DNA from 3 places in the Lysinibacillus sp. G1-3 genome. Region 2 is predicted to be linked to each of the others. Evidence: riboswitches for the same ligand, from Rfam matches in the RefSeq annotation. Region 2 holds a riboswitch; each other region holds the start of a gene.
What was found. Region 2 has a riboswitch for lysine ahead of ACVYAD_RS14390 (cysteine hydrolase family protein). Riboswitches for the same ligand answer to the same signal wherever they lie in the genome.
Positions count from the first base shown of each region.

Region 1: another riboswitch for lysine. It lies ahead of ACVYAD_RS19180 (amino acid permease); the one in region 2 lies ahead of ACVYAD_RS14390 (cysteine hydrolase family protein).
Region 3: another riboswitch for lysine. It lies ahead of ACVYAD_RS02435 (transporter substrate-binding domain-containing protein); the one in region 2 lies ahead of ACVYAD_RS14390 (cysteine hydrolase family protein).

Region 1 is NZ_JBWHYQ010000018.1:116,343-121,836, reverse strand. Features, by position in the region: tRNA gene ACVYAD_RS19195 (tRNA-Glu) at 1-17, shown strand, start outside; gene ACVYAD_RS19190 (nitric oxide synthase oxygenase) at 424-1,470, shown strand; gene ACVYAD_RS19185 (CynX/NimT family MFS transporter) at 1,550-2,782, opposite strand; lysine riboswitch at 2,931-3,107, shown strand; gene ACVYAD_RS19180 (amino acid permease) at 3,189-4,649, shown strand; gene ACVYAD_RS19175 (serine hydrolase domain-containing protein) at 5,052-5,494, shown strand, end outside.
Region 2 is NZ_JBWHYQ010000012.1:89,931-95,424, reverse strand. Features, by position in the region: gene ACVYAD_RS14405 (GNAT family N-acetyltransferase) at 1-345, opposite strand, end outside; gene ACVYAD_RS14400 (GNAT family N-acetyltransferase) at 495-974, shown strand; gene ACVYAD_RS14395 (APC family permease) at 1,384-2,727, opposite strand; gene ACVYAD_RS14390 (cysteine hydrolase family protein) at 2,741-3,457, opposite strand; lysine riboswitch at 3,610-3,794, opposite strand; gene ACVYAD_RS14385 (hypothetical protein) at 4,209-4,364, shown strand; gene ACVYAD_RS14380 (hypothetical protein) at 4,686-4,946, opposite strand; gene ACVYAD_RS14375 (hypothetical protein) at 5,270-5,494, opposite strand, start outside.
Region 3 is NZ_JBWHYQ010000002.1:83,720-89,213, forward strand. Features, by position in the region: gene ACVYAD_RS02425 (2-oxoglutarate dehydrogenase E1 component) at 1-1,092, shown strand, start outside; gene odhB (2-oxoglutarate dehydrogenase complex dihydrolipoyllysine-residue succinyltransferase) at 1,187-2,428, shown strand; lysine riboswitch at 3,099-3,283, shown strand; gene ACVYAD_RS02435 (transporter substrate-binding domain-containing protein) at 3,400-4,266, shown strand; gene ACVYAD_RS02440 (amino acid ABC transporter permease) at 4,447-5,172, shown strand; gene ACVYAD_RS02445 (amino acid ABC transporter ATP-binding protein) at 5,184-5,494, shown strand, end outside.

The DNA.
Region 1 (5,494 bases), on a different contig from region 2:
GAATCCCGTAGGGGTCATCAAGCATGTTGCACATTCGTGTAACATGCTTTTTTTATGCCAATTAAAAGCTAAAAAGGATCACCCTTTGTGTTAGGAAGTTTTATTTCGAATAGCCGTGTTATAACGTCTATTCCTAAGTATTGCGAAGGGCTTAATCATGATAAAAAAAATCGGTTTTGCAACTGAAGATATCTCTTGTATAACCAATTTCTACATACAAAAAGGCTTTGTCCTTTATAATCCCCTGAAATTCTCATAATAGCACTTGAAGCGAATGTGTCTATCTTTTCCCTAGTCCCAAAAAATGATAAGAAATATTGAACAAAGTATTTCATATATAAAATATGTATGTTTTTTTGCAGATTTTTTCGTGGTGATAATAGTTCCATTCCTCTAATATGAGGGTAGATGGAGGAGTTCGATATGAATTTACATGAAGTACAACGATTTTTAGAACTTTATCAAGTAGAGCAAGACGAGTCAAAAACATGGCTAGAAAATAAATTACAGTATATTAAAACAACTGGACAATATATACCGACAACGGAAGAACTAATCTTTGGTGCACGAGTGGCGTGGCGTAATAGTAATAAATGTATTGGTCGATTGTTTTGGCAATCGCTGCATGTTGTTGATGCCCGTGATCTTTCACATGAAGAGGATATCTTCAACGCTTTGCTTAAACATATTCAATACGCAACAAATGATGGGAAAATTCGCCCGACAATAACGATTTTTGCACCAGGGCGAGTTCGTATATGGAATCATCAGCTAATTCGCTATGCTGGCTATGAAACGGAATCTGGAATCGTTGGTGATCTGCATTCCGTTGCGTTTACAAAAGTATGTGAATCACTTGGCTGGCAGGGTGAGAGAACAGCATTTGATGTGCTTCCGCTTGTCGTACAGGTGGATGATAGAGAGCCACAAGTGTTTATAATCCCTGACGAATATGTACTAGAGGTACCGATTCGCCACCCAGAATCTTCTCAAGTAGAAAAGCTAGGATTAAAATGGTATGCAGTGCCGATTATTTCGAGCATGCGCTTCCAAATGGCAGGTATCGACTTTGAGGCAGCTCCATTCAATGGTTGGTATATGGGTACAGAAATTGGGGCACGTAATTTAGCAGATCATGATCGCTATAATATGCTACCCGCTATAGCAGAAATTTTTAACCTTGATACAACTAAACAGGCTTCTCTATGGCGTGACCGAGCATTAGTTGAGCTGAATATGGCCGTTCTACATTCTTTTAAAGAAGATGGTGTGAGCATTGTAGATCATCATACAGCTGCACAACAATTTAAATTGTTTGAGGAAGCAGAAGCAGCAGCAAATCGCGAAGTTACAGGCAATTGGACATGGTTGATTCCACCTCTTTCACCAGCTACAACCCATATTTATCACAAGCCTTATGTTAATGTTTACAATACACCGAACTATTTTTATCAGAAACCACCTTATTAATAGAGAAAGGCAGCTCACGTTAACTTTATTTCAGCGAGTGTCCAAACACTTGCTGAAATAAGATTATGAGCTACCTTTTTTAATTTACATATTCATTTTTAGAAGCTCTAAATGAACATAAGAAGAGTATGAATGCTACGACAACAAATAACCAACCAGTGATATCCCAGCCACCAAATATATCATGTAAATAACCAAATAAAATTGGACCGATTGCGGCTAATAAATATCCTAATGATTGTGCAAAACCTGATAAATCAGCTGCCTCAAAAGCGGTACGGGTACGTAATGTAAAGAACATCATCGCTAATGAGAATGAAGCTCCTCCGGCTAAGCCTAGTAGTACCATCCAAAGTATAGCGAGGTTCGTCCATTCCATTACTAGTCCGATAAAGCCAATTAAGTAAAATGCCGTAAACATGAATACGAGAGGTCGTTGAGATGTCATTTTACTAGCAATAATAGGCACAGCTAAGGCCATTGGGACTTGTGAAAATTGCATGATGGAAAACATCCATCCTGCACGATCTGCAGCTAATCCTTGTGCTATATATATTTCAGGAATCCAAGCAGCGGTTGTATAGAATAATAACGACTGAAATCCCATAGCTCCCGCTACTGCCCAAGTAACAGGTGATTTCCATAAAGGTGTACGTTCTTTCGTAGTTTTAACATTAGGCTCCGGCTTATTAAATTTCAACTGTGGAATCCAAATTAAAATGGTTAACGCCACAAGAACAAGTGCGACTGCCAGAGCACCTTGCCAGCCAATGGATGAATGGGCAACAGGATAGCTAACGCCAGCGCCAAGCCCAGCTGTCAAATTCATCGACATTGTGAAAAATGCCATAAGCAAACCTACGTGATAAGGAAACTTCAATTTAAGTAATCCTGGAATAAGTACGTTACCGAATGAAATGGCTATACCAATTAGCGCAGTGCCAAATACGAGCAAACTAGTTGTGCCGAGGGAGCGTAGTACAATCCCTAATGCCAAAAGAATAGTCGATAAAAATAATGTTAGTTCTAGCCCGATTTTACGTGCGACAATTGGTACAAAAGGTGAGATAATTGCAAAAGCTAGCAATGGGATTGTTGTTAGAAAGCCCGCTAATGCATAGGATATGCCGAGGTCTTCTCGGATAAAGGAAATAATAGGTCCAACAACTGTTAGTGGCATCCGTAATGTCGAGGCAATACAAATTACGCCGATCACTAGTAATAAGGTTGTACCTTTCCAGTTAATTTTCCTGCTAGGATAAGTATCGTTATGTTCACGAGTAGTCAAATAAATCCCCCCTGTTAGAACAATTATGATTGAACCACTATACCACTTTATCACAATAATAAAAATAGTTGAAAATTCACAAAATATAGAATGTTACTCGGGTTGTTGAAATGCCATATGTCATATGTTAGAATAATATTCATCATAAATTTAATAATATGCCTCATGTTTATATTGAGGTAGAGGTCGCGGTATTTAAGAGTATGCTAATGGAAATGACAAGCATTTAAGATATTAGTTGAAAGGAAATACTGCCGAAGTGTGAGGGGACTTGAAAACCTCATGCTGGGGCTGTCTCCGAAAGGAACAGAACTGTCACGTTTGGACAACGTGTTGAGCTATCATTTTGAAAGAACAGAGGATTCTTAGCCATCACTGCCGTTCATGTGATGGCATTTTTTTCGCCTCTTAAAAGGAAGGAAGCTAAATTGTGAGTGAAATAAAAGTCAATCAGCTCGGCCATAAAGCGCCAAAGTTGAAAAAAGAATTAAAAAGCCGTCACATTACAATGATTTCATTAGGCGGTACAATCGGTACAGGATTGTTTTTAGCTAGTGGTGGTGCCATTGCACAGGCAGGCCCTGGCGGTGCGCTTCTTGCTTATGCATTAATCGGTATTATGGTTTATTTTTTAATGACGAGCTTAGGCGAAATGGCAGCCTATATGCCATCATCGGGCTCATTTAGTACGTATGCTACAAAATTTGTGGATCCAGCTCTAGGTTTTGCACTTGGTTGGAACTATTGGTACAACTGGGCAATTACAATTGCGGCAGAAATTTCAGCTGTATCATTGATTATGAAATATTGGTTCCCAGATAGCTCTTCAGCACTTTGGACTGTTTTATTTATTGCTGTCGTTTTAACGTTCAATCTATTATCGGTAAAAAGCTATGGTGAAAGTGAATATTGGTTTGCCATGATAAAGGTTGTAACTGTAATCATTTTTATTATCATCAGTTTCTTAATGATATTTGGTATTTTAGGAGGAAATGCTCCGGTAGGCTTTACGAATTTCTTTATTAGTGATGGACCATTCCACGGTGGTTTCCTTGCTACATTTGGTATTTTCTTAGCTGCGGGATTCTCGTTCCAAGGAACAGAATTACTTGGAATAACAGCGGGTGAAACAGATGATCCTGGTAAAAATATTCCAAAAGCTGTTAAGTCGGTTTTCTGGCGAATTCTTTTATTCTATATTTTAGCGATCGGTGCAATTGGTCTGTTGATTCCGTTTACAGACGCACGTTTGCTATCTGAAGATATCGCTGTTTCACCGTTTACACTGGTGTTCGACCGTTTAGGAATTGCCTTTGCTGCATCATTGATGAATGCTATTATTCTAACGGCAATGCTGTCAGCAGGGAATTCAGGGCTGTACGCATCTTCTCGTATGCTTTGGCAATTAGCGGTAGATGGACATGCACCTAAATTTTTCGCAAAACTAAGCCGTCGAGGTATTCCAATTTACGCATTACTGGCGACTTTAGCTGTAGGTTCTCTAGCATTTTTAGCTTCATTCTTTGGTGATGGTGTTGTCTACATGTGGCTTCTAAATGCATCTGGGATGTCAGGCTTCATTGCTTGGCTAGGAATTGCATTTAGCCATTACCGTTTCCGTCGAGCGTTCGACGTACAGGGCTTAGATTCGAAATTGTTGCCGTATAAAGCAAAATTATTCCCATTCGGTCCGCTATTTGCCTTTACGGTTTGTATGATTGTTGTTATTGGACAAAACTACAATGCCTTTATGGGTGGTTCAGTAGATTGGTACGGAGTCCTTGTCTCGTATATCGGTATTCCACTGTTCTTACTGTTATGGCTTGGCTATAAAATTAAGCATAAAACAAAAATGCTTCCACTTGAGCAATGTGATTTAAAAGTAGATTAATAAATAATAAACTGTCCTGTGAGCCATAGAAAATGGCTTGCAGGGCAGTTTTTTTAGTTGAAAAATGAATTGGCAAGCTCAAACATACAATCTTGTCAGAGAAAAATTAAATCCTTTAAGCCCAAAACCCCGCATCCCCATAATAGTAATCATTGATCCGTTTTTATATTTTAGGATCTTCAGATAAAATTACTGGAGAAAATAAAAGTGGACTTTAGCTTTTCAGACCGCCCCTCCATTTTTGGTGCCCAACCTTAATATGGTAAACTGTTTTAGAATGAATAATCACCAAATTTTGGTTATGGCATTTGTTGAAACGTATATCGTTTATCTTCATTCAGTAGAAATAGCTGTACGTAAAAGCATAATAGGTGAGAACAAATAATCAGAGGAGGGGGAAAGATGATAGACTATCCATTTTTACAAAACAGATTGAAAAAAGAAAAGATAAATACCTTTTTAATTAATAGTCACGGTAAAACGATATTTCGATACTATAAAAACAAGAAACAACAACAGAAACTTCATAAAATTAATTCTTGTACAAAGGGTATTCTTTCAATTCTATTTGGCATTGCAATAGATCGTAAATATTTGGAATCTGTTCATATACCTGTCCATTCTTTTTTTCCTGAACTATTCGAACGACAAGATGACAAACGTAAAATGGATATGACAATATATCACCTTTTAACAATGACAGAAGGATTAGATTTCCCGGAATTCGGAGAATGGAATTGTTTTGCTCCTATGGTATTTCATTCTGATATAGTAAAATTTATAATAAATCGTCCGATGGTGCATCCAGTGGGTACGCATATGAATTATAACTCGGGTTGCTCCCA
Region 2 (5,494 bases):
AACCTTTTCATAAAAAGATTCATTTCCAGTTGTTGCAATTAACTGAATACAAGAAACATCCCCTAATTGCTGAATGATGTCATCTAAAAGAGTTCTGGCAATTCCTCTTCCTTGATAATCTCTATGTACGACAACATCATAAATTACGGCATTGAAAACACCGTCTGAAAGAGCTCTCGCAAATCCGATAATTTGATGATCTTTTACTGCGAAAACTTTGTGTGTACTTGCATTGAAAACTTTTCTTATTATGCTTTCGTCATGTTTCATCCACCCTACCGATTGATAAACTTCTTTTAACATTGTTAGCTCGTTTTCCTCTACGTTATATGTAAGTAATAACATTTTTCATTCCCCCATTTTGTTTGTCATTTCCTTAAATATATATGTGTATTGCTTACTATATTTCACCATCAAATTAAAGCATTTATAAACCAAGTCTCTTGACGAACACTTGTTCTGGTATTAGAATAATAAAAAAAGGAGGCAATTTTATGCAAAAAACGAACACCATTGAATTAGTACATTTCTCTGAAGAGTTTGTGGATAGTTTGAATGACTTTGACCTTCCAGCAGAACAAAGTCAATTTACTACCCTTCCAAAAGAGATTTCTATAGAAATGGTTGGACAATATCCGATTGTTATTTTGAGTGACCATGTTCCTGTAGGATTTTTTGTCCTGCATGCAACTGATAGAGTAAAAGAGTACTCTACTAATCCAAAAGCTATGCTGCTTACTGCATTATCTATTGACCATAAACAACAAGGAAATGGGTATGCCAAAAAAGGGATGCTTGCACTGCCTGAATTTATTAAAAGAAAATTTAAAGATTGTAATGAAGTCGTTTTAGTCGTTAATCATAAAAATATTCCGGCTCAAAACTTGTATTTAAAAGCTGGCTTTGTCGATAACGGGGAAAGAAGAATGGGACGTATTGGCGAGCAAATTGTTATGAACCTATACCTTAAATAGATATTCAAAAATCACTCTTCATGACATGGGTGATTTTTTTGTTCTCTCCTTACAGCATACTGATATACAGTACTGGCTATATTATTCTGAATATTTATAAGGAATTCCTCAAGGCCAGTTTTAATTTTATTACTTTTATGCATAACACACCTACATTTATATGTTAAAGTTTTAAATTGCCATGTATTGAGCTACCTCGGTACTATTTAGCTACATATGGAAACAACAAGCTAAAAATTCAAGTTATACACCTATACCAGTAAGTGAAGATATTTCTATGCTGCGAGTATTTTACTTTCGTATAAGATATTCCTGTATAAAAATAAATCAGCTACCTAATATCGATAAACATTACCAATACTAGATAACTGACTTATCGTAGAAATTCACCCTAAGCTCTTTCGGTATTTTATAAATCCGTAAATGTTGGTGGTTTCTTTTTGAAGCCTTTCGTCGTAATAAAAGCATAGATAAAACCGATTGCAAGCCAGATAAAGCCTACCTTCAATGTCATCGGTGATAAATTAATAAATAAGTAGAGACAAATACCAAATCCTAGCCCTGGAATTAATAAGTATCGAATTATTTTCATTTCTTTTTTACGGAAGACGTAATACACGATCACTGACAAATTGACAAACATAAATCCTGTCAGGCCTCCAAAGTTCATTAATTCTGCTATAAAATTTGCCGATAAAAACAGCGCTCCTATAACACTAATCACACACATCAATAAAATATTGTATACCGGTGTTTGATATTTTGGATGTAAATGTGTGAAAAACTTTTTCGAAAGTACCTCATCACGCCCCATACTAAACATTAAACGAGATGCACTTGCTTGTCCTGTTAAACCAGCTGTCACTGTTGATACAATAATCGCAACCGTATAAAGAGTTGCAAGAACTGCACCTCCTGCTTTTTCCGCTACATCAAATAAAGCCGTATCAGCTGAACTAAAGTTTGTAACATCAGGCCATACGAGCTGAGCTACATATGCTTGCACAATAAAAATAAGTCCTCCGATTAAACAAGCTAAAATAGCTGCCTTCCAAATATCCTCTTTTGGATTGACTGCCTCTTCAGAAAGTGTTGTAATCGAATCGAACCCTAAAAATGAGAAGCAGGCCATTGCTGCACCAGAAATAATTGCAGACATAACGAATTTTTCATCGTTGAAAAACGGGACAACAGTAAAGAGCGACGTATCACCTTCCACACCGACAATTGTCTTTACACAAAAAATCACAAAAATAACAACTACAATTCCCATAAATATAACGAGGATTTGATTTGTTTTTGCTGCGATGCCAATACCTAGAATATTGACTGTAGTTATAATACCTGCAATTAATAACACCCATACCCAATACGGAACAGATGGTATTAATGCATTCGCATATGAAGCACCTACCATGAATACAATGAGTGGCACTAAGACATAATCCATAAACATTGCCCAACCCGCAAAAAAACCTAAATGCGGATTGATTGCACGCTGGGTATATGTGTAAGTTGACCCTCCATTCGGAAAAACAGCAGCCATGCGACCGTAACTATATGCAGAAAACATCATTGCAACCATCGCAATCAAGTAGGCTAATGGCAACATCCCACCTGTAGACTCTGCTGCAAAGCCATAAATATAAGCTGGCGCAATCGGTGTCATAAAAGCAATACCATAAATGACTAAATCTTTTAATGTTAAAACACGCTTTAACTGTGGTGTATGAACATTTGGTGTTTGACTCATAGTCCATTTCCTCTCACAGGTTCATTGGTTCGTGTTTTGATAGTTCTTCCGTTACTAAATCAATTACTTCATCTGTACTCATCACTTGGCAATAAATTTGATTCATAATCATAATTTCTGCATCATGAAGCTGTTGCGTTGCAGCTGCACATGCATCTTCAACTAAAATAACTTCAAATCCTGCGTCAGCTAAACTTCGAACTGTTGAAGCAACACATTGATCTGTTACAACACCTGTACAAACTACTGTTTCAATGCCCATATTACGCAGTAAAAATTCATAATTCGTACCACTTAATACGCTATCTGTCGTTTTATTTACAACAATTTCGTCATCAAGAGGCTTTAATTCATCCACCATCTCCGCTCCTGGGTCACCGATTGGCAATAAAATATTGTTCCATCCTGTCCGGCGTTGTACAGGAGAACGATCTCGTCCATCTTTATGATGGCAAGCAATGCGACCAAATGTTACTTCTAATTTATTAGTACGGAAAAAATCTAAAAGCTTTTTATTGTTCGGGATCGTTAAATTGTCGATACGATCAAAAAAGTATTCCCACTGATCAAACATGCCCTTTTCTCTTGCAACCTGCGCGTCTAATCCGTCTCGGCTAATAAACTGATTTTGCATGTCTACTATTAGTAATGCTGTTTTATCAGGGTTCACGTTTATTTTTTGACCGTCAGTCGGTAAAAATTCATAGTATAATGTTGATGTATTATCCATAAAATCCCCCCAAAATACCTCTAATTCTAAAATGTATTGACAAATAAAATATAGACTCTCTGAGCAAAAGAATCTGTCTAACACAAAAAAGACCTACCCATTTCTAGAAACTTAAAATGAATCGACCATTTAAAATTCCCACTGTTTGTCTAAACAGAGATAGCACAACTTCCTAAACATTTATGTTTAGGAAGACAGTCCTGTAACTATTCGCTACAGCCCCAGTAAATAATGGCGAGAACTCATCACATACTTCGGCGACACTTCCTTGTATCTAATATCTTCATCTTCTCGGACTCCATTAGGAATTATTAACTGCCGCGCCTCTACCTATCTATCAGAAAATTAAGAATTATTTAATTATTTGAAACAATTATATTATTGCGTTTTTTATATGTCAACTTTAAAATTTACTATATTTTATAAGATTTATCGCGCATAACCACAAAAAAAGACAATCAAAACACTTAAAACAATAACTATTTACAATAAATACAAACAATACATCAACAATTGTATAAGTATTTAGTTATTCACCTTTTGATTTTTCATTACCTAAAAACGATTCACAATATAATTCCAACACCAATCAAGCAACAGCCTCGCAATGTACGGAGTGTATGAACAACATAACCCGAAAATGTTACTTTATTCATATCTTTTGTTTCATCACATATATTTCAAATGAATTTTAAGTTATGCGAATAAAAAATCATCTTTCTCTCACACTAATAGTGGAGGTGAGATGATCATGGGTAGTAATAAACATAAAAATAATAAAACACAAGACAACAAAAAACAGCAGAATCAAAATCAAAATGCTAACAGAGAACGTAAAAATGAAAACAGAGAAGAGTTCGCTGAGGAAGTAGATTTCAGTAGTATTCAAAATGAAAATAAACGTTAGTAGTGATATCAAAATTAATTTTGATCTCCCAATATTCACCTATAAAAAGTTGAGTATTGGGGTTTTTCTTAGTCTGTAAACATCACCTTGCTCCATCTCTTTCAAATTCTAAAAATACAAATAACCCGGAAATAATTCCAGGCGGATTACCACTTGCTTTTTTCATTCATGACACACTGTCTCGCTTTCGCATGCGATCTTAAGAATAACCTAAGATAACCGTTCTTTAGCTTTCAGTTGATGGTTATTCAGAGTAAACGATCTATTGTATTCATCGGGTTACCCCTCTTTTCTGCTTGATTAGTAAAAAAACGTCTTCACTTATAATAAGAATTTATCTATTACCAAAGCCGTAGCACAATAAATATCTACTGGTATCCATAATAGCCATCCTATCAACCAGTTTAAATTTATATATACATTAGGTGATATTATTTTCAATGCTACATTTGTATTTTCTACGAGTTCAATATTTTTCCGTACCCCTTCAGAAATATTCTCAACCTTCAGTTCTGCTTGAGTTAAATTAGGATTATGAAAATCAACTTCTAAAAATGTGTATTGCGGATTTGAAATCGACAATTTTACACTCCTTCGTTTCACCCTAATTCCTTAATAAAGCTTAAATTTCAAGTGGCGTTTGGTCTATTATATTCACAACATAATAACAACATGCACTATTAATTTACAAAGTTTTGCAATGAGTACATCAACATGTCGATTATTGAAGTTATTTTCTAAAGAGGGTTTTTGGTTTTAATTATTCTTCCAACTAGTTTACATAATATAATTATTCAATCAATCCCCTATTTAGCAAGCTCTCTCTTGCTCCCGCTCCGTAAACCGATCGGTAACATGATGTTCCCCCACAGTAATTAAAGTATCTGACCTGTAATTTATAGTAATTACTTTCTTCCTCTACGCTCTTTAGATAAGTTGCTTTTCAACAGATTCTTCACACCTCTAGCTCCAGAACTTGGCGATGGTAGACAATTGAACGCTTCAATGGATTCACCTTCTTTAAACTTTACTTTTTCCCTTCGCTCGACTTGTGTTTTATTTTGAACGCCAAATCGTTTGGCTATGGAAACATAGCTTTCGTTACCAGCTAAATATGCCTGAACTTCTAA
Region 3 (5,494 bases), on a different contig from region 2:
TTAGAAAAACGCCGTGATGCATTTGCTTCTGCAAAAATCGACTGGGGTCATGCAGAAACTTTAGCTTATGCAACAATTATTCAAGATGGCACACCAGTACGTTTTACAGGTCAAGATGCTCAACGTGGTACGTTCTCTCAACGTCACTTAGTGTTACATGACAAAAACAATGGTAATTTATTTACGCCACTTCACCATATTTCAGGTGCAAATGCATCATTTACAGTACACAACTCTCCACTTACAGAAGCTGGGGTAGTGGGCTTTGAATATGGTTACAATTTAGAAAACGACCATGTATTATCAGTATGGGAAGCTCAATTTGGTGACTTTGCTAACATGGCACAAGTTATGTTCGATAACTTTATTTCAGGTGCACGTGCTAAATGGGGTCAAAAATCTGGTTTAGTAATCCTGTTACCACATGGTTATGAAGGTCAAGGTCCAGAACACTCTTCAAGCCGTATGGAACGTTACTTACAAATGTCAGCTGAAAATAACTGGTTCGTAGCAAACTGTTCAAACGCAGGTAACTACTACCACTTATTACGTCGTCAAGCAGCATTATTAGGTACAGAAGGCGTTCGTCCACTTGTGGTTGTATCACCTAAGTACTTACTTCGTCACCCATTAGCTGCAGCAAATGCTGATCAATTAGCAAATGGTTCATTCCAAGAAGTAATTGAACAACCAGGCCTAGGTTCAAAACCAGAAGCTGTAGAACGCATTGTTTTAGGTTCAGGTAAAGTCATGATCGACATCGCAGACCGTATTAAAGACGGTGAAGGATTCGATCACCTACACATTGCTCGTGTAGAACAACTTTACCCATTCCCAAAAGAGCAAGTTGCTGGTATTATTGCTAAGTATCCTAATGTAAAAGAAATCGTTTGGGTACAAGAAGAGCCTAAAAACCAAGGTTCTTGGAATTATGCATTAGAAACATTACACGACCTTTCAGAAGGTAAAAAGCTACGTTATGTAGGCCGTCCTGCAATGAGCTCAACTTCTGAAGGTGATGCAGATTCTCATAAAGCAGCTCAAGCCGCACTTGTAGAAGAAGCAGTTGCTGAGCCTGTAAAGGTTAAATAATCACATATTAAATATTTTTGAGAGCCGGGCTACTTGCTTAGGCAGTAGCCCATTGATGTGCACCAATGCACGTTAATTAAAGGAGGAAATGAAAGTGGCTGAAATTAAAGTCCCTGAATTAGCAGAATCGATTACAGAAGGTAGTATCGCACAGTGGGTAAAAAAAGTGGGCGATCGCGTTGAAAAGGGTGAATTCATCGTTGAACTTGAAACAGACAAAGTAAACGCTGAAATCATTTCTGAAGAAGCAGGAGTTTTAACTCAAATTTTAGCTGAAGAAGGCGATACTGTACTTGTAGGTCAAGTAATCGCAGTTGTAGAAGCTGGCGAAGGTGCAGCACCTGCTCCAGTTGCAGCAGCTCCAGTTGAGGCAGCTCCAGCTCCAGCAGCACCACAAGCAGCACCTGCTCCAGTCGCAGCAGCTCCAGTTGTAGTAGAAACTTCTGGTGAGCGTGTAATCGCGTCTCCAGCAGCACGTAAACTTGCTCGTGAAAAAGGTATTGACCTTGCTGCTGTATCTCCAGTAGATCCACAAGGCCGCGTACGTGTACAAGACGTTGCAGCTCATGGTACAGCTCCAGTTGCAGCACCACAAGCAGCTCCAGCAGCACCTAAAGCAGTAGCAGCTGTTGATGATTCACGTGTGACAATTGAAAAAATGAGCCGTCGTCGCCAAACAATTGCAAAACGCTTACTTGAAGTAAAACAATCTACAGCAATGTTAACAACATTTAACGAAGTAGATATGACAAACGTTATGGCTTTACGTTCTCGTAAAAAAGACCAATTCTTCGAGTCAACTGGCTCTAAACTTGGTTTCATGTCATTCTTCACAAAAGCTGTAGTTGCAGCACTTAAAAAATACCCATATGTGAATGCACAAATCGTTGGTGATGAAATTCACTTAAACAACTTCTTCGATATCGGTGTAGCTGTATCGACAGAAGAAGGATTAGTAGTACCAGTTGTACGTGACGCTGACCGCAAAAACTTTGCAGAAATTGAAGATTCAATTGCAGATCTAGCGAAAAAAGCACGCGACAAAAAATTAGGTTTAGGTGATCTTCAAGGTGGCTCATTCACAATTACAAATGGTGGAGTATTCGGTTCATTAATGTCTACACCTATCATGAATGGTACACAAGCTGGTATCCTTGGTATGCATACTATCAAAAAACGTCCAGTTGAAGTGAATGGTGAAGTTGAAATTCGCCCAATGATGTACTTAGCACTTTCTTACGACCACCGTATTATCGATGGTAAAGATTCTGTAGGCTTCCTTAAAACTGTTAAAGAACTACTTGAAAACCCAGAAGATTTATTATTAAATTCTTAATTCCTGAGTTTCTTAAAACCTTGCGAACTTTGTTTCGCAAGGTTTTTTTCTTGTGTGGAATATTTGAGGAAGAGAAGGTTAAAGTAATCGGAGCGACGGAATGAGGATCCAGAATGACGGATAAAAGGGCTGAAGTGACGGAAAGGAAGTAGAGCGACGGAAAGAAGAGCCGAAGCGACGGATAAAGCAATCGATACGACGGAATGAGGATCCAGAATGACGGATAAAAGGGTCAAAGTGACGGAAAGGAAGTCATGCGACGGAAAGTAGAACCGAAGCGACGGAAAGAAAAGCCGGACCGACGGATAAAAGAGCCGAAGTGACGGTAAGAAAACGAAGCGACAGATAAAGCAATTGATACGACGGAAAGAGGAGCCGGACCGAGACCGATGGATAAGAATCGAATCAATGGGCAGGTTATCCCACCGCTTTCGAAAGCTTCACCAAGTTGCATATAGTATAAAGGCTATTATTTTTACTGATTAACAATTTCTTTTGAATTAATAGAAAGTATGTTAAGTATTAATTATTTGCGGATTTTCTTTAAAAAGGATAAAAAAACCTAATATTGTAATTAGTCAGAAAAGTAACGAAATTATCTTGACGAATAAGTTAGTTTTATAGTAGTATCTTAATAATCAATTAAATATTCAAACCTCACGTTTTTCTATTGTGAGGTAGAGGCGCGGTATTTATTAGTTCATTGTTGAGTACAAGCAAGCGAAGACGCAATGAAGAAGGAACTATCGCCGAAGTGTAAAAGGAGCTCGTACTTTTATGCTGGGCCTGCAGTGAATAAGTGCAGGACTGTCCTAGTGGATTTTTCCAGGTTTACTAGGTTGTGCTATCTCGGAATGATGGAATTATAGTGAGGATTTGGGCAACTGTTGAAAAAGTAAGACCTAAGTTCAGAGCTTAGGCTTTTTTAGTACAGTTGTCTTATTTTTTTACAGAAAAAGGGGGAGTTTTACATGAAAAGAAATTGGTTAGTAGTAATGTTGACCGTAGTGACTGCAATTTTGCTAGCTGCATGTGGTACAAGTGACAAGAAGGAGCCGTCGTCATCTAGTAATGAGGGGGCCAATACGAACAACGAGGAAGCTGGCGGCGAATTCCGTATCGGAATGGAAGCAAGTTATGCTCCATTTAACTGGACGCAGCAAGGTGATGCAAATGGTGCAGTAAAAATTGCCGATAATGCAGAATATGCAGGCGGTTATGATGTACAAATGGCGAAAAAGATAGCTGAAGGCTTAGGAAAAGAATTGGTTATCGTAAAATTGGAATGGGATGGCTTAGTACCAGCTCTACAATCAAATAAAATCGATGCTATCATTGCAGGTATGTCACCTACTGAGGAACGTAAGCAAACGATCGACTTCACAGAAAACTACTATACGTCTGATTTTGTAATGGTAATTAAAAAAGGTAGTAAATATGAAAAAGCAACATCTATCCAAGATTTCTCTGGTGCAAAAATTACATCACAGTTAAATACATCTAACTACACTGTTATTGATCAAATCAAAGATGTAAAAAAACAAACAGCAATGGATAGCTTCCCAGCAATGCGAGTAGCATTAGAAGCTGGAAAAATTGATGGCTATGTAGCAGAACGTCCAGAAGGTATTTCCGCTGCAGCTGCAAACGATAAATTAACATATGTAAAATTTGAAAAAGGCTTCGATACAGACATTTCAAATACATCGATCGCAGTTGGTTTACGTAAAGGTGATGCAAACCTTGAGAAGATAAATGAAATCTTAAAAGGTATTTCTGAAGATGATCGCCAAAAAATTATGGAAGAAGCCATTCACCAACAACCAGCAGCACAATAATATAATTGCGCGGGCTAGTTACTAGTCCGTGCAATATCATTATATTAGAATCTTACTAAATTATAATAATGTCTTAGCTAATTGATTCATAAGATAAAAGAAACAGGGGCCTTATGAAAATGGTAGATAGCAAAGACGATTGTAACGAATAAGCAACACGACGTTGTTAGGAGGAACATCATGAGTCTTGAATGGATTATTTCTATTGTTGAGAACAACTGGCAAATGTTTTTACGAGGTGCGTATTATACATTACTTATTTCGGTTATTAGTACAATTATTGGTGCACTTATCGGATTTTTTATTGGAATTATGCATACCATCAAAGTTCGTAAAAAGGGAGTAAAATTTTATAGCTTGAAATTCATTAATTTTATACTAACTTGCTATGTCGAATTCTTCCGTGGTACACCAATGATTGTACAAGCAATGGTTGTATTTTTCGGCTTAGATATAGCATTTGGTATTAGTATGCACTTTATTACGGCAGGTATAGTAGTTGTTTCACTAAATACAGGTGCTTATATGGCAGAAATCGTACGAGGTGGAATTGTTTCCATTGATCAAGGGCAGTACGAGGCTGCATCTGCTATAGGTATGAATCATGTTCAAATCATGCTACATGTTGTATTACCACAAGTTGCCCGAAATATATTGCCGGCAACAGGTAACCAATTAATTATGAATATTAAAGATACAGCAGTTTTAAACGTTATTGGAGTTACGGAATTATTTTTCCAAACAAAGTCGATTGCAGGTAATAACTTCCGCTACTTCGAATCCTTCTTTGTAGCATGTGTCCTTTATTTCATCATGACATTCACAGCATCAAGAATTTTACTGTATATAGAAAAACGGCTGGATGGACCAGATGCCTACCAAAAAGAACAGAAAGAAGCAGTATAGGGGGCTAATAAATGACAGTAATTAATATAGAGCATTTAAGTAAATCATTTGGGCGTAACGAAGTGTTAAAGGATGTAAATTTTCAAGTAGAAAAGGGCGAGGTTGTCTGCTTAATCGGTTCTTCAGGTTCAGGTAAATCAACATTACTACGCTGCATTAATTTACTGGAAACACCAAGTGGTGGTCAAATTATATATAAAGGTGAAAATATTTTAGATGAAAAGCATAATATCCAAGAATACCGTACACATTTAGGCATGGTATTCCAGCAATTTAACTTATTCAATAACCATAATGTCCTAAAAAATTGCACAGTTGGTCA